One region of the Shewanella sp. SM87 genome, then DNA from elsewhere that is predicted to be linked to it. Evidence: predicted binding sites of a transcription regulator. Region 1 holds the regulator's gene; each other region holds the start of a gene.
The links. Region 1 encodes NrdR, which represses ribonucleotide reductase genes. Its sites were predicted from a motif close to AAACACNANATNTNGTGTTT; they were not measured.
Positions count from the first base shown of each region.

Region 1 (3,189 bases):
GCCCTAATTAAATGAAGAAGTATCAAGCATAACGCTCAAGGTTAAACGGTTATCTTGCTCCAATTCGATTTAGATAAAGAGGTATCAGGCTTAACGCTCAAGATTAAACGGGTATCTGGCCCTAATTTGCGCTCATCGACCAACATTAATGCAGGAATTTGCGCCATGGTTTGATAATCGGGTAGCTGCAGCAGATTACGCCCTTGCCCGCCGAGGATTTTCATCGCTTGGTACAGCACTAACTCATCGGCCAGACCCTGCGCTAAAAATGCGCCCGCTAAGGTTGCACCCGCTTCCACCAGCACGTGATTACAACTTTGGCCTAAATAGCTTAATAGTTCAGGCAATGAGACGCGACCTGCAATTGCAGGTAACACGAGGCAACTCACATGGGAGGGCAATTGTGCTTGAAAGTCTGCGGGATAAGCCACGGTCGAGACCAAGAGTATGGGCGATACGATAGTCAAGCAGGCGGCCGATAACGGCAAACGGGCGCGACTGTCGAGTATGACTCTTAATGGCTGTAGTAATTGCGCCTCGGTTACACTGTCTTTTAAGCTGCCAAGTTCCTGATAACGCACATTGAGTGAGGGATCGTCCGCCAATATGGTTTCAATCCCAGTGACCAAAGCGCAGGAACGTAAACGTAATCGCTGCACGTCGCGGCGAGATTCTGGACCGGTTATCCATTTAGACACACCGTTAGACAGCGCAGTTTTACCATCGAGACTCGCGGCTAATTTTACAGTGACTCTAGGTAAACCTGATTCCATACGCTTCATAAAGCCTAAATTCAAGGCATAGGCTTCATCACGGTGTAATCCCACATCCACTTCAATACCGGCGTCGCGCAGCATTTTAATACCGCGCCCAGCCACTTGCGGATTAGGATCTTCAACCGCCACCACCACACGCTTAACGCCAATATTGATCAGCGCCAAGGCGCAGGGCGGCGTGCGGCCATAATGACTGCAGGGCTCTAGGGTGACATAGGCGGTTGCGCCACGGGCATGTTCACCAGCCATACGTAGTGCGTGCACTTCGGCGTGGGGCTCACCCGCTTTTTGATGATAACCTTCACCGATGATTTGGTTATCGTTAACGATAACGCAGCCCACACTGGGATTGGGTCTCGTGGTGTAAAAGCCTTTGCGCGCCAATTGAATCGCGCGGCTCATCATTTGGGTATCGAGTACGGACCAACTTATGTTCAAGCTCATGTTCAACCCTGTTGTTAAAGGTTTCGGCTTTCACCAGTCTTATAAAATCTTTCTTTTCATGCTGTTAGCAACTGCACGCCTGCCTTTTTAGGCGACAAAAGCTGAATAACTACTTTTGCAGTTTGGCGATGGCTTCGCCAAATTCAGACACGTCTTCGAAGGCACGGTACACAGAAGCGAAACGTATGTAGGCGACTTTATCGAGGCTCATCAATTGCTCCATCATTAAGTTACCCACCATTTCTGACGGCACTTCCCGCTCGCCAGTGGCGCGCAGAGTAGACTTGATTTTGCTGAGTGCTTGCTCGATTTCATCCATAGATACGGGACGTTTTTCAACGGCGCGCAACATGCCACCTTGGAGTTTTTCTTCATCGAAGGGTTGGCGTGAACCATCGCGCTTAATCACCCTAGGCATGACTAATTCGGCGCCTTCGAAGGTGGTAAATCTTTCATGACATTCGGTGCATTCTCGGCGACGGCGCACTTGGTGGCCTTCTGCCACTAATCGGGAATCGATGACTTTAGTATCTGTCGCGCTACAAAATGGACAATGCATTGAGCCTCCTGCCAGTGAATGGTCGTAAAGCGTTAATAGGTTTACCTGTTAAATCTCAGTCAAACGCTATGGATTTAAGCCTAAGATTTTACCAATAAAAATGGCCGCTTAATGCGGCCATGGGATTTTATCCTATTTATGGGCTGAGGTTAACCACCTGATGCTTGTTAGGCTCAGCACCACAAAAAGGAGACTATTTACAGATTAACCGTAAACAGGGAAACGTGCACACAGTGCCAGTACTTGGCCCTTAACACGCTCAATCACTACAGGATTACTTGCATCATCAAGGATGTCACAAATCCAGCCAGTCAGCTCTTTCGATTCCGCTTCTTTAAAGCCGCGGCGCGTAATGGCTGGCGTACCGATACGCACACCTGAGGTCACAAAGGGTGAACGTGGGTCGTTTGGCACTGAGTTTTTGTTCACGGTAATGTTAGCGCTACCTAAGGCGGCATCGGCTTCTTTACCCGTTAAGTCACGACCAATCAGGTCAACTAGCATTAAGTGGTTGCTGGTTCCGCCAGAGACGATTTTGTAACCGCGCTCAAGGAACACTTCAACCATAGCTTTAGCGTTGTTAACCACTTGCTGTTGGTACACTTTAAATTCTGGCTCTAGGGCTTCTTTGAACGCCACCGCTTTACCGGCGATAACGTGCATCAATGGGCCACCTTGACCGCCTGGGAATACCGCAGAATTCAACTTTTTGTACAAGTCTTCATCGTCAGCAGCAGATAGGATCACGCCACCACGAGGACCCGCTAAGGTTTTGTGGGTCGTAGATGTCACAACATGCGCGTGTGGTACTGGGTTTGGATAAACGCCCGCAGCAATAAGACCGGCAACGTGTGCCATATCGACAAATAAATAAGCACCGATTTTGTCTGCGATTTCACGCATTTTTGCCCAATCAACGATACCTGAATAGGCAGAGAAACCGCCGATCATCATCTTAGGCTTGTGTTCTAAGGCAATACGCTCCATCTCGTCGTAGTCGATTTTGCCAGACTCGTCGATACCGTAAGGAATGATGTTGTACAGTTTGCCAGAGAAGTTAACCGGAGAACCGTGGGTCAAGTGACCACCATGAGCTAAGTTCATGCCCAGTACGGTATCGCCAGGTTTTAACAATGCCATGTAAACCGCGCTGTTTGCCTGTGAACCTGAATGAGGTTGTACGTTAGCGTAAGTTGCGCCAAACAGTTGTTTAGCACGTTCAATCGCTAAGGTTTCAACTACGTCCACATACTCACAACCACCGTAGTAACGCTTGCCTGGATAGCCTTCAGCGTACTTATTGGTTAACTGTGAACCTTGCGCTTCCATCACGCGTGGACTGGTGTAGTTTTCAGAAGCAATCAGCTCAATATGCTCTTCTTGACGCAGAGTTTCATTCTGAATTGCGTT
Region 1 is NZ_JAKKSC010000002.1:209,627-212,815, reverse strand. Features, by position in the region: gene ribD (bifunctional diaminohydroxyphosphoribosylaminopyrimidine deaminase/5-amino-6-(5-phosphoribosylamino)uracil reductase RibD) at 42-1,220, opposite strand; gene nrdR (transcriptional regulator NrdR) at 1,330-1,779, opposite strand; gene glyA (serine hydroxymethyltransferase) at 1,984-3,189, opposite strand, start outside.

Region 2 (3,189 bases), on a different contig from region 1:
TATTGGGATATTCGCCATAACAAATAAAGCCGCCGTTCGCGATAGCGGGATATGGCTGTTCAAAATCAATTTTATCGTAAGGGTTAACACTTTTTTCCACATCGAGGTGGAAACTATTAGTGTAATAGCCCTTGTCCGTCACCCCTGTGACTAGCCCAAATTGCTTCGCATCCAGTTTACAAAAACGGCTGCAGAGACTCTCACTTGGCGTGCTATACAGACTAAAGCCATAACCTGTTTCGGCCTTCCACGCATCCGTGGCCGCTTTAAGATAGGCTACAATAGCGACGGCTTTTTCCCTCAATTGTGTATCATCAAATACATGGGTTTGGGGGCCATAGAGTGCATTCATGGTTTCATGCAGTCCAATGTAACCGAGTGAAATCGACGCACGGCCATTTTTAAAGATTTGCGCCACATCATCATCAGCGCGCAAGCGTACACCACAGGCGCCTTCCATATAGAGGATAGGTGCCACGCGGGCTTTAACACCGTTCAGTCGCTCAATACGGGTATCCAGTGCTTTACGAGCTAATACTAATCTGTCATCTAAAATGCGATAAAATTCAGCTTCATCGCCATTGGCTTCTAAGGCAATCCGCGGCAGGTTTAAACTGACCACTCCCAAATTATTGCGCCCTTCATGCACAAGCTCGCCATTTTCTTCATAGGTGCCTAAAAAGCTACGGCAGCCCATTGGGGTTTTAAATGAACCGGTCACTTTCTCGACTTGCTCGTAGTTGAGAATGTCGGGATACATGCGCATTGTCGCGCATTTGAGCGCCATCTGTTTTACATCGTAATTGCAATCGCCCGCTTTATGATTAATACCATCGCGAATCGCAAACACTAGCTTAGGGAATACTGCCGTCTTGCGATTTTTACCCAATCCCGCCATCCGCACTTTGAGCATAGATTGCTGAATTAAGCGTGATTCCCACGACGTACCTAAACCAAACCCAAAGGTCACGAACGGTGTTTGGCCATTGGCGGTGTGTAAAGTATTGACCTCATATTCCAAAGACTGGAATGCATCGTGACATTCTTTTTCAGTTTGCGCCGTGGCAAAGGCTTTGGCGTCGGTAATCTTCCAATTCAGGGCAATTTGGTAATGCTTGTCGTAGCTCTTAGCGACAAATGGCGCTAACACTTCATCGATACGGTTGATAGTAGTTCCGCCATAGATATGACTCGCCACTTGGGCAATAATCTGCGCGGTCACCGCTGTCGCTGTTGAAATAGACTTAGGGGTTTCAATTTCGGCATTACCCATTTTAAAGCCGTGGGTCAACATGCCAGCTAAATCAATCAACATGCAGTTAAACATCGGGAAAAACGGAGAGTAATCTAGGTCGTGGTAATGGATCTCGCCCGCTTCATGGGCAGCGACCACATCCTTTGGCAAAATATGACTCTTGGCGTAATGTTTGGCGACTATGCCCGCGAGTAAATCCCGCTGAGTAGGAATGACTTTTGAATCTTTATTAGCATTTTCATTGAGTAAAGCCGCATTGCTTTGCTCAACTAAACCACGGATTTCGAGGTTGAGTTTACTGGTCGCTTCACGGCACACATCTCTGTCGTGACGGTATTCGATATACACCCGCGCCAGGGACTTGTACGGCCCTTCCATCAGTAAATTCTCAACCGCATCTTGTAGATGGTGGATATCGACTTCAGCTAATGGCGCGACGCTCTGACTGATACACGCTGCCACTGTCGCTGCATAGTCGCCATCCTCTATTCCAACTGAGTTTGCAGCGGCATTCACTGCATCCCTTATCCTTGTTTCATCAAAAGGTGTGCGGCAACCATCACGCTTAATTACGACTGGCATTGTTCAGTTCCTCTCCATCTCGCCTAAAAATTAACACTACATCTAGTGATTTTAAAAGCATAAAACACAATATGTAGAGCATTAGGCTACAATGACGGTAAGGAGTCCATGATCCAGATCATAGTTTTTAGGATGAAATAAAAGAACAAACAAGAACTGCAGCTAGGCCCAATTATCTGAAAATTGCGCCTTGACCTGCTGATTAAACCCAGCTAGTTGAATGCGTGACAATTTGTGTTTATCACGCACTATGGATGTGAATTAACGTTTAGCAAGCGCAAGATAACTACTGAGTTGGCCCGATGCAGATTGATGCGCCCCCATAGATGAAGCGAGTTGCATCATAGATTTTAGCCCCTGCCACTGCTGCTTTTGAGCATCCGTAAGCGGAGGTTCGGAATTCAAATAATCCGTCAATTGGCTAAGGACTTTCGTGGCCTTCTGGGCTAGCACCGGCGACTGAGCATCATCCATATTGGTTAAGACGCTCTTAGCATCAACTAAGGTATTGATAAGAGGATTATTGGGTGATTTTTTAGCTAATGATTTGATTTCATCATCTAAAAAATCTTGCAACGATTGTTTAGTCGGCGTCGTTGTGCTCGGCACTGTAATACCGTTTTTCGATAAACGCTCGAGTTGCACATCCGATAAAATGCCATCTTTTTGTAAGCGCGACACCAATGCGGGAATATCGGCGACGCCAAATTGACCATCGGCAAAAAAATCCTTCGCCATCGATTGAATTTTCTGTGCGCGTTGCGCCCTTGGCGACAGCGCTATCTCATCGGTTTTACCGTTATCGGGTTTGGTAGCATCCGTCTGCGTTTTATTTGTTTCTATCGTAGTATCGGTTTTAGCCGTGCTCGTCTTTTGGCTATTGGCACCATAGGCATCGGCGATACTGGCACTGCTGCGATTAAGATTAAAGGCATTTAAAATAGAATTCATCGTCAAAAATTCGGCGTCTAAGACTCAATGACGGTTTTAAAGCAAAAACTAAGCCAATCAAGTATTAATCTGTGCAGATCCTGAGTTAATAGCATCACTATGCATAAACCAACTTATATCTAGGACTGTATATCTTCGATCAAGGCAAGACATTGCCGCCTTAGTAAATCGAGTGCCTCAGCGTCCATCTGCACTTTATCAAGCAAGGTTTGCTTCAAGGCAAGAGCTTCGTGCCTGATACCCTCTCCTTGACTTGTCAGAGTGATCAGCTTTTTCCGCTCATCTTCAACGCAGGCTAATCGCGTAATCAACCCCTTCAACTCTAACCGCTTGACGATTGGCGTTAGGGTTCCCATATCGAGTTTAGTCGCCATTGATAGCTGGGTTTGGCTACAGCCATT
Region 2 is NZ_JAKKSC010000026.1:24,596-27,784, reverse strand. Features, by position in the region: gene nrdD (anaerobic ribonucleoside-triphosphate reductase) at 1-1,837, opposite strand, end outside; gene L5M11_RS17905 (hypothetical protein) at 2,099-2,788, opposite strand; gene L5M11_RS17900 (MarR family winged helix-turn-helix transcriptional regulator) at 2,908-3,189, opposite strand, start outside.
Region 2: the regulator NrdR is predicted to act here: its motif matches at 1,869-1,888, upstream of nrdD (anaerobic ribonucleoside-triphosphate reductase).

Region 3 (3,189 bases), on a different contig from region 1:
ATAGCATGCATCAGAATACCAATGTAGACCCACAGGAAATCGCAAAGTTTGAACGTATGGCCGAAACTTGGTGGGATCTCAACGGCGAATTTAAGCCGCTGCATCTATTAAACCCGCTGCGCTTAAACTATATCGACCAAACCGCAGGCGGTATTTTTGGCAAGAAAGTGCTCGATGTCGGTTGCGGCGGCGGGATTTTATCTGAAAGCATGGCCCGCATCGGCGCCGAGGTTGATGGTCTCGACATGGGTGATGAGCCCCTCGAAGTCGCCCGCCTTCACGCCCTCGAAACCGGCGTAAACATAAATTATGTAAAAAATACCGCCGAGGCCCACAGCCAAGATCATCAAGCTTACTACGATGTGGTGACCTGCATGGAAATGCTGGAGCATGTGCCCGATCCACAATCTGTGATCAAAGCTTGCTGTGGCATGGTCAAACCCGGTGGTTTTGTGTTTTTCTCCACCATCAACCGCAACATTAAATCCTATGTGTATACCATTTTAGGCGCGGAATATTTGCTGAAGATGCTGCCAGTTGGCACCCACGAGCATAAAAAATTCATTAAGCCTTCTGAGCTGATTGAGCTTGTGGACAATACAGATCTGATCTGTACCGATGCATTAGGCATCAGCTACAACCCGTTGACGGGCATTTTCAAATACACGCCTAAGGTTGATGTAAATTACATGATAGCGACGCGTAAGGTTGATTAATATGAGTCTGGCACAGATCAAAGGCGTACTGTTCGATCTCGACGGCACTTTAGCCGATACCGCGCCGGATCTGGTGCAGGCCCTTAATTTAAGCCTTCAAGACGTCGGCATCGCCGCGCAGCCGTTAGCGGCCATGCGCTACGCCGCATCCCACGGCAGTTTTGCCTTAGTCGATGCCGCGATCCCTGATGCGGCAGAAGATCTTCGATCTCAAGTACAGCAAGGACTGCTCGCCCACTATCAGCGCATTAATGGCGATCACTGTGCACTATTTACAGGCATAGCGGCATTACTCGACTGGCTCGAGTTAACTCAGCTGCCGTTTGGGGTGATCACCAACAAGCCAGCCCGGTTTACCCGTCCCTTATTGCGAAAACTGAATTTACACTTGCGTATGCCCGTTATCATCAGTGGCGATTCTACAAAACACCCAAAACCCCACACTGCACCTATGCTGTTAGGCGCACAACAACTGAACTGTGCTCCAGAGCAGATTTTGTATCTTGGAGATGCCGAGCGAGATTTGCTCGCGGCCAAGGCTGCTGGCATGTTAGGCGGCGTGGCCCTATGGGGTTATCTGGGCGTGAACGACAAGCCGTTGCAATGGCCAGCGCACGCGCATTTTGCGAACCCAACTGAGCTACATCAAGCACTAATCGAAGCATTGGCTTAACAATATCAACCAAAAACAGCGCCTACAATGCTCACGAATAAGGCATCCAATACGTAACTTCACTGACGGACATCAGTGTGTCAGCATACTATTTATGACCCACGGAAAAAGTCAGGCGCATAAAAGATCGGCACTCGTGAGCGAACGCGATCTAAAGAAAAAGATCGCCTAAAAATCCCCCATGAGTGTGACACGCTAACCTGAAATTGAGCTTCAAGGTTAGTCGTTACTAACGCAAAAGTTTATCCTCACGTTATCCACAAGATGTCCCCTGAATTCAGACTTGCAAATAGGGGCAAACCTCACTATCTTGTATCCCATATAATTTAAAACACCATATCTTGTGTATAGGTAACAATCAGACACACTAGAAGCTCGCCGCTTAATTGACTCGTTTTTAACCAGTCAGCTGTATTTAAGGGACGATTATTGATTGTTTTACAAGGATACGTACGGTGATTTTGCTCACCTAAATACATATAAGAACCAAGGCCTATCTCCAAATGAATAGCACTATGACAGTCACAAAACGCTGTGGCGATCGTGAGAATATCGATCTCGAAAAAATACACCGCGTAATTACTTGGGCAGCCAAGGGATTAAAAAACGTTTCTGTTTCGGAAGTTGAACTTCGCTCGCACCTACAGTTTTTCGATGGCATCCCAACCGAAGCTATCCATGAAACCATTATCAAGGCTGCGGCAGATTTAATTTCTCCAGAATCACCGGACTATCAGTTCCTCGCTGCCCGTTTAGCGGTGTTTCATTTGCGTAAGAAGGCCTTCGGTCAGTTTGAGCCGCCCGCATTGTATGCTCACGTGACTAAATTGGTTGAGCTGGGTAAATACGACCAACACATTTTAAGAGATTACACCCGCGAAGAGCTGGATGTGATGGATACCTATATCGACCATTGGCGCGATATGGACTTCTCTTACGCAGCGGTAAAACAGCTTGAAGGCAAATATTTAGTTCAAAACCGTGTGACCCACGAAATCTATGAGAGCGCGCAGTTCCTTTACATTTTGGTCGCGGCTTGCTTGTTTGCCCGTTATCCAAAAGAGACGCGCCTGAAATACGTTAAAGATTTCTATGACGCGGTATCAACTTTTAAACTGTCGCTGCCAACGCCAATTATGGCCGGTGTGCGCACCCCAACGCGTCAGTTTAGCTCTTGCGTACTGATCGAATGTGGTGACAGCTTAGATTCTATCAACGCGACCGCTTCGTCTATCGTGAAATACGTCAGCCAACGTGCGGGTATCGGTATTAACGCCGGTCGTATTCGTGCCTTAGGTAGCCCAATCCGTGGTGGTGAAGCCTTCCACACAGGCTGCTTACCTTTCTATAAGTATTTCCAAACCGCAGTGAAGTCGTGCTCTCAAGGCGGCGTGCGTGGCGGTGCTGCGACCCTGTTCTACCCTATTTGGCACTTAGAAGTCGAATCTCTGCTGGTATTGAAAAATAACCGCGGCGTCGAAGACAACCGTATCCGTCATTTAGACTACGGTGTGCAGTTGAACAAAGTCATGTATCAACGTCTGATCAAAGGCGAAAACATCAGTTTATTTAGCCCATCTGACGTACCTGGCTTGTACGATGCTTTCTTTGAAGATCAAAACGAATTCGAACGTTTATATCTGCAATATGAGCAAGACAGCAACATTCGTAAGAAAACGATAAAAGCAGTTGAGCTGTTTTCACTGATGATGCAAGAGCGTGCTTCAACGGGCCGTATCTACATTCAGAACGTGGATCACTGCAACACTCACAGCCCGTTCGATTCAAAAGTCGCGCCGA
Region 3 is NZ_JAKKSC010000008.1:60,214-63,402, forward strand. Features, by position in the region: gene ubiG (bifunctional 2-polyprenyl-6-hydroxyphenol methylase/3-demethylubiquinol 3-O-methyltransferase UbiG) at 6-716, shown strand; gene L5M11_RS08335 (HAD family hydrolase) at 718-1,389, shown strand; gene nrdA (class 1a ribonucleoside-diphosphate reductase subunit alpha) at 1,893-3,189, shown strand, end outside.
Region 3: the regulator NrdR is predicted to act here: its motif matches at 1,719-1,738, upstream of nrdA (class 1a ribonucleoside-diphosphate reductase subunit alpha).

Region 4 (3,189 bases), on a different contig from region 1:
CGATAGGCAATCTGATATTGATGAACCTTTTCAACCTCGATTTTAAGATCGCGTTTATCTTGGATTAATCGATTCATATTAATAGTGATAACATTAATTGAACCCGTGGCGACGCCGCCAGCACCTAAGCTGTAGGAGAAGGTGTGATCGCTTATTTCATTCCGTAAACGACAGCATGAGGCTAAAGAGTCAGCATTTTTGGATTGATAAATAAAAAATGCACCGCCTTCGCTCATATTTTTGGCACAAACATGGGCAAACTCCGTATCTTTAACTTTATCATCAACGGTTAACATCGCCGCGGTGATCACTGGAAAGGTTAAAATGGCTTTATTCCGTTCTTGATTAAACCAATCTAAGAAAAAAACTTGTAACTGCTTTAAAGAGTGCCAATCTGGCGGGGTAAAGTCAGGAAATACAAATTGCCCAAACATGGCTTCAAAATAATATTGATCATAAAGAGAGATATTCCAAAATACACTTTGGTATCCTCTTGCTGCTGCAGGTTGATTTAACGCATACACAACGTGTTGCAGGTGGTTCTCTATTGCGTGTTTATGCTCGGTGAGATAATCATCTCCAAAATCTTTACGGGCAAAATAATCGAAATACATTAAAAATTCGACAGTCGCAATTGCGCCAGCAAATTGCGCGCTGATAGCAAATACTAAATTAACAAAGCTGCCACAAAAAGACTCTAAGTGTTTTGGCGCTTGTGATTCGCCGCCTAATTGAGTTAATCCGCTGAGTAAAAATGGGTACATTGAAATAGAAGCACAATAGGGTTTTAAACTGGTTTCATCATGAACGTAAATTTCATGTTCTGTTATTTGTCTCTCGTATTCTTTCGCTAAATCTACACCATATAATTCAGTTATTTTTTGTTTTACTAATTCACGATTAATATCAATAAAATAATCTTTCATTAACTCGGTTTCTAAGGTGGCAATGTTCTTATGAGTCACATTTGCATTCGCATCTAAATGCGAAGCATCAGCGGCATTATTGGATTGTTGATATTGCTTAATAAAAGCTAATTTTTTTTGTAATTGCTGTGGGTTAAGAGATGGCATGGTGATGTTCCCTAAATTTAAAGTTGAGTAGGTTTCCCGTTGCGAGTTCAATAAAGCGTTGATTAGTTTTTTCCTTTTCTAATCCTCCTTGATTTGGTCGCCAAGCCCCCGTTTTGAGGTAATCCAACTGTGCAATTAGATGCTGTGATACCTTGGTTTTTCCAGTGTAGAGACAGGTTTTAAGACCGTGTTTTTTTGCCAGTGATAACTTGTCGAGTAATGCAGCGGGGTTCCATTCGCCACCAAAAAATAAAACACAACTCACCAGTCCCTGATAACGTGTTAAATAATGTTGAAAATTATCATTATTTAACTGAATACCCGTTTCTGGATCCCAAGTATCTTGGCTATGACATCCTTGGCAACGTAGTGGGCAACCTGTGATGGTAAATGCTAACGACACCTCATCAGGAACCTCTTGAAAACAGATCTGTGGTGCAAAGCTATTAAATGTAATAACCACCATATGTTGTGTCCATTTTATTTTAATCAACTATATATTGTGTTTTATAATATCGGGATAGGCAAATAATAGTTTGATCAAGATCAAACTATTGAGGATTAATGCGATGAGGTTAATCTTGGGGGAGTGAAGCAGATAACACGGGTGAATGGCTGTAAATAAGTGCTTGTTTAAGCTGTATTAAACTTAGCTTATTTACAGTAGGTTCCAGATTTTAAATAAAACAGCAGCAGTGTAAATAATGGTTAGACTAATTAAGTTTACATTGAGGAATATGAATAATTTTTTGATGGATATGTTGTAACAAACGGTAACTATCAGCCAGATCGCAATCAATTTGCTGTTGTTTTTTATAGCCCAATTGGGTGAGCTCTATGTGCCAGGTGGGTACAATTTGCTGTAGCGCTAAGCTATTTTTAACGCAATTGAGCTTACAACCATCAAGTGCCAATATGGGGCGTCCAGATTTAGCCAGTCTGACAATCGATTTTATATTCCCTCCAACGCCCGCGATACATGACATTTGCATCACGCCTGAACGATCAAGGGTCAGTGCCACATCATTAGCTAATTGTGCGACATTTGAGCAGCCGGAGCAGGCATAAACCAAGGGTTTATTCGTCGATAATTTTGTCATGTTGGCACCTTTGTAAAAAAGTGAATGTCGATGATAGGCACCCTAAATCGGCATGCCTACCATTGTTTAGCTAACAGTTAGCAAGGGATCTCTGCGTTACGTCTAGCGTAGAACCACCAAGTGATAACCACACAACTGGCGTAAAACAGGATAAACCCATAGAGCGCGGTATCTACCGCTCCAGTTAAGCTCATTGCGGTGCCATAGGATTTGGGAATAAAAAATCCGCCATAGGCAGCAATGGCAGAAATAAAGCCTAAAACTGCTGCGGACTCTCGGTTTCCTTCGATTTCGGCTTGTTTTTCCATGCCTTTACCTAATGCTTTTTGCCTAAGGGTTAAAAACATCACTGGCACCATACGGAACGTTGAACCATTACCAATGCCTGTGGTGATAAAGAGCAAAACAAACATACCGAAGAAGCCGCCAAAATTACCCGCAGCACCGTCATGCGGTAAGAAATACAGCACACCGACAACGCCTAACGCCATGAAGAAAAAATTCCATAGCGTCACTTGGGCGCCGCCAAATTTATCGGCTAATTTACCGCCGATAGGCCTGGCTAATGCACCTGCAAGTGGACCGATAAAGGCAAACTTAACGGGATCGACATCTGGGAATAACATACCCGATAACAATGGGAAACCTGCAGCAAAACCAATAAAGCTGCCAAAAGTTCCTAAATAAAGCCAGCACATTAGCCAAGTATGATGACGTTTAAAGACGACGGCTTGCTCCTTAAATGAAGATTTAGCATCCGTAATATCATTCATGCCAAACCACGCCGCAATGGAGCCAATAATGATAAATGGCACCCAGATAAACGCTGCGTTTTGCAACCACACCGAATGTGTTTCACTGTTTTGCAATACGAGGGTGAGAGGCTCTCCTTCTAAACCGCCAAACACACTGGCAGATATCACTAAAGGGGCAATTAATTGCATGCCCGATACGCCTAAGTTACCCAGCCCAGCATTAAGCCCTAGTGCAGTACCTTTTTCAGCTCTAGGATAGAA
Region 4 is NZ_JAKKSC010000007.1:90,451-93,639, reverse strand. Features, by position in the region: gene nrdD (anaerobic ribonucleoside-triphosphate reductase) at 1-1,073, opposite strand, end outside; gene nrdG (anaerobic ribonucleoside-triphosphate reductase activating protein) at 1,060-1,539, opposite strand; gene L5M11_RS07605 (putative zinc-binding protein) at 1,787-2,173, opposite strand; gene L5M11_RS07600 (nitrate/nitrite transporter) at 2,251-3,189, opposite strand, start outside.
Region 4: the regulator NrdR is predicted to act here: its motif matches at 1,562-1,581, upstream of nrdG (anaerobic ribonucleoside-triphosphate reductase activating protein).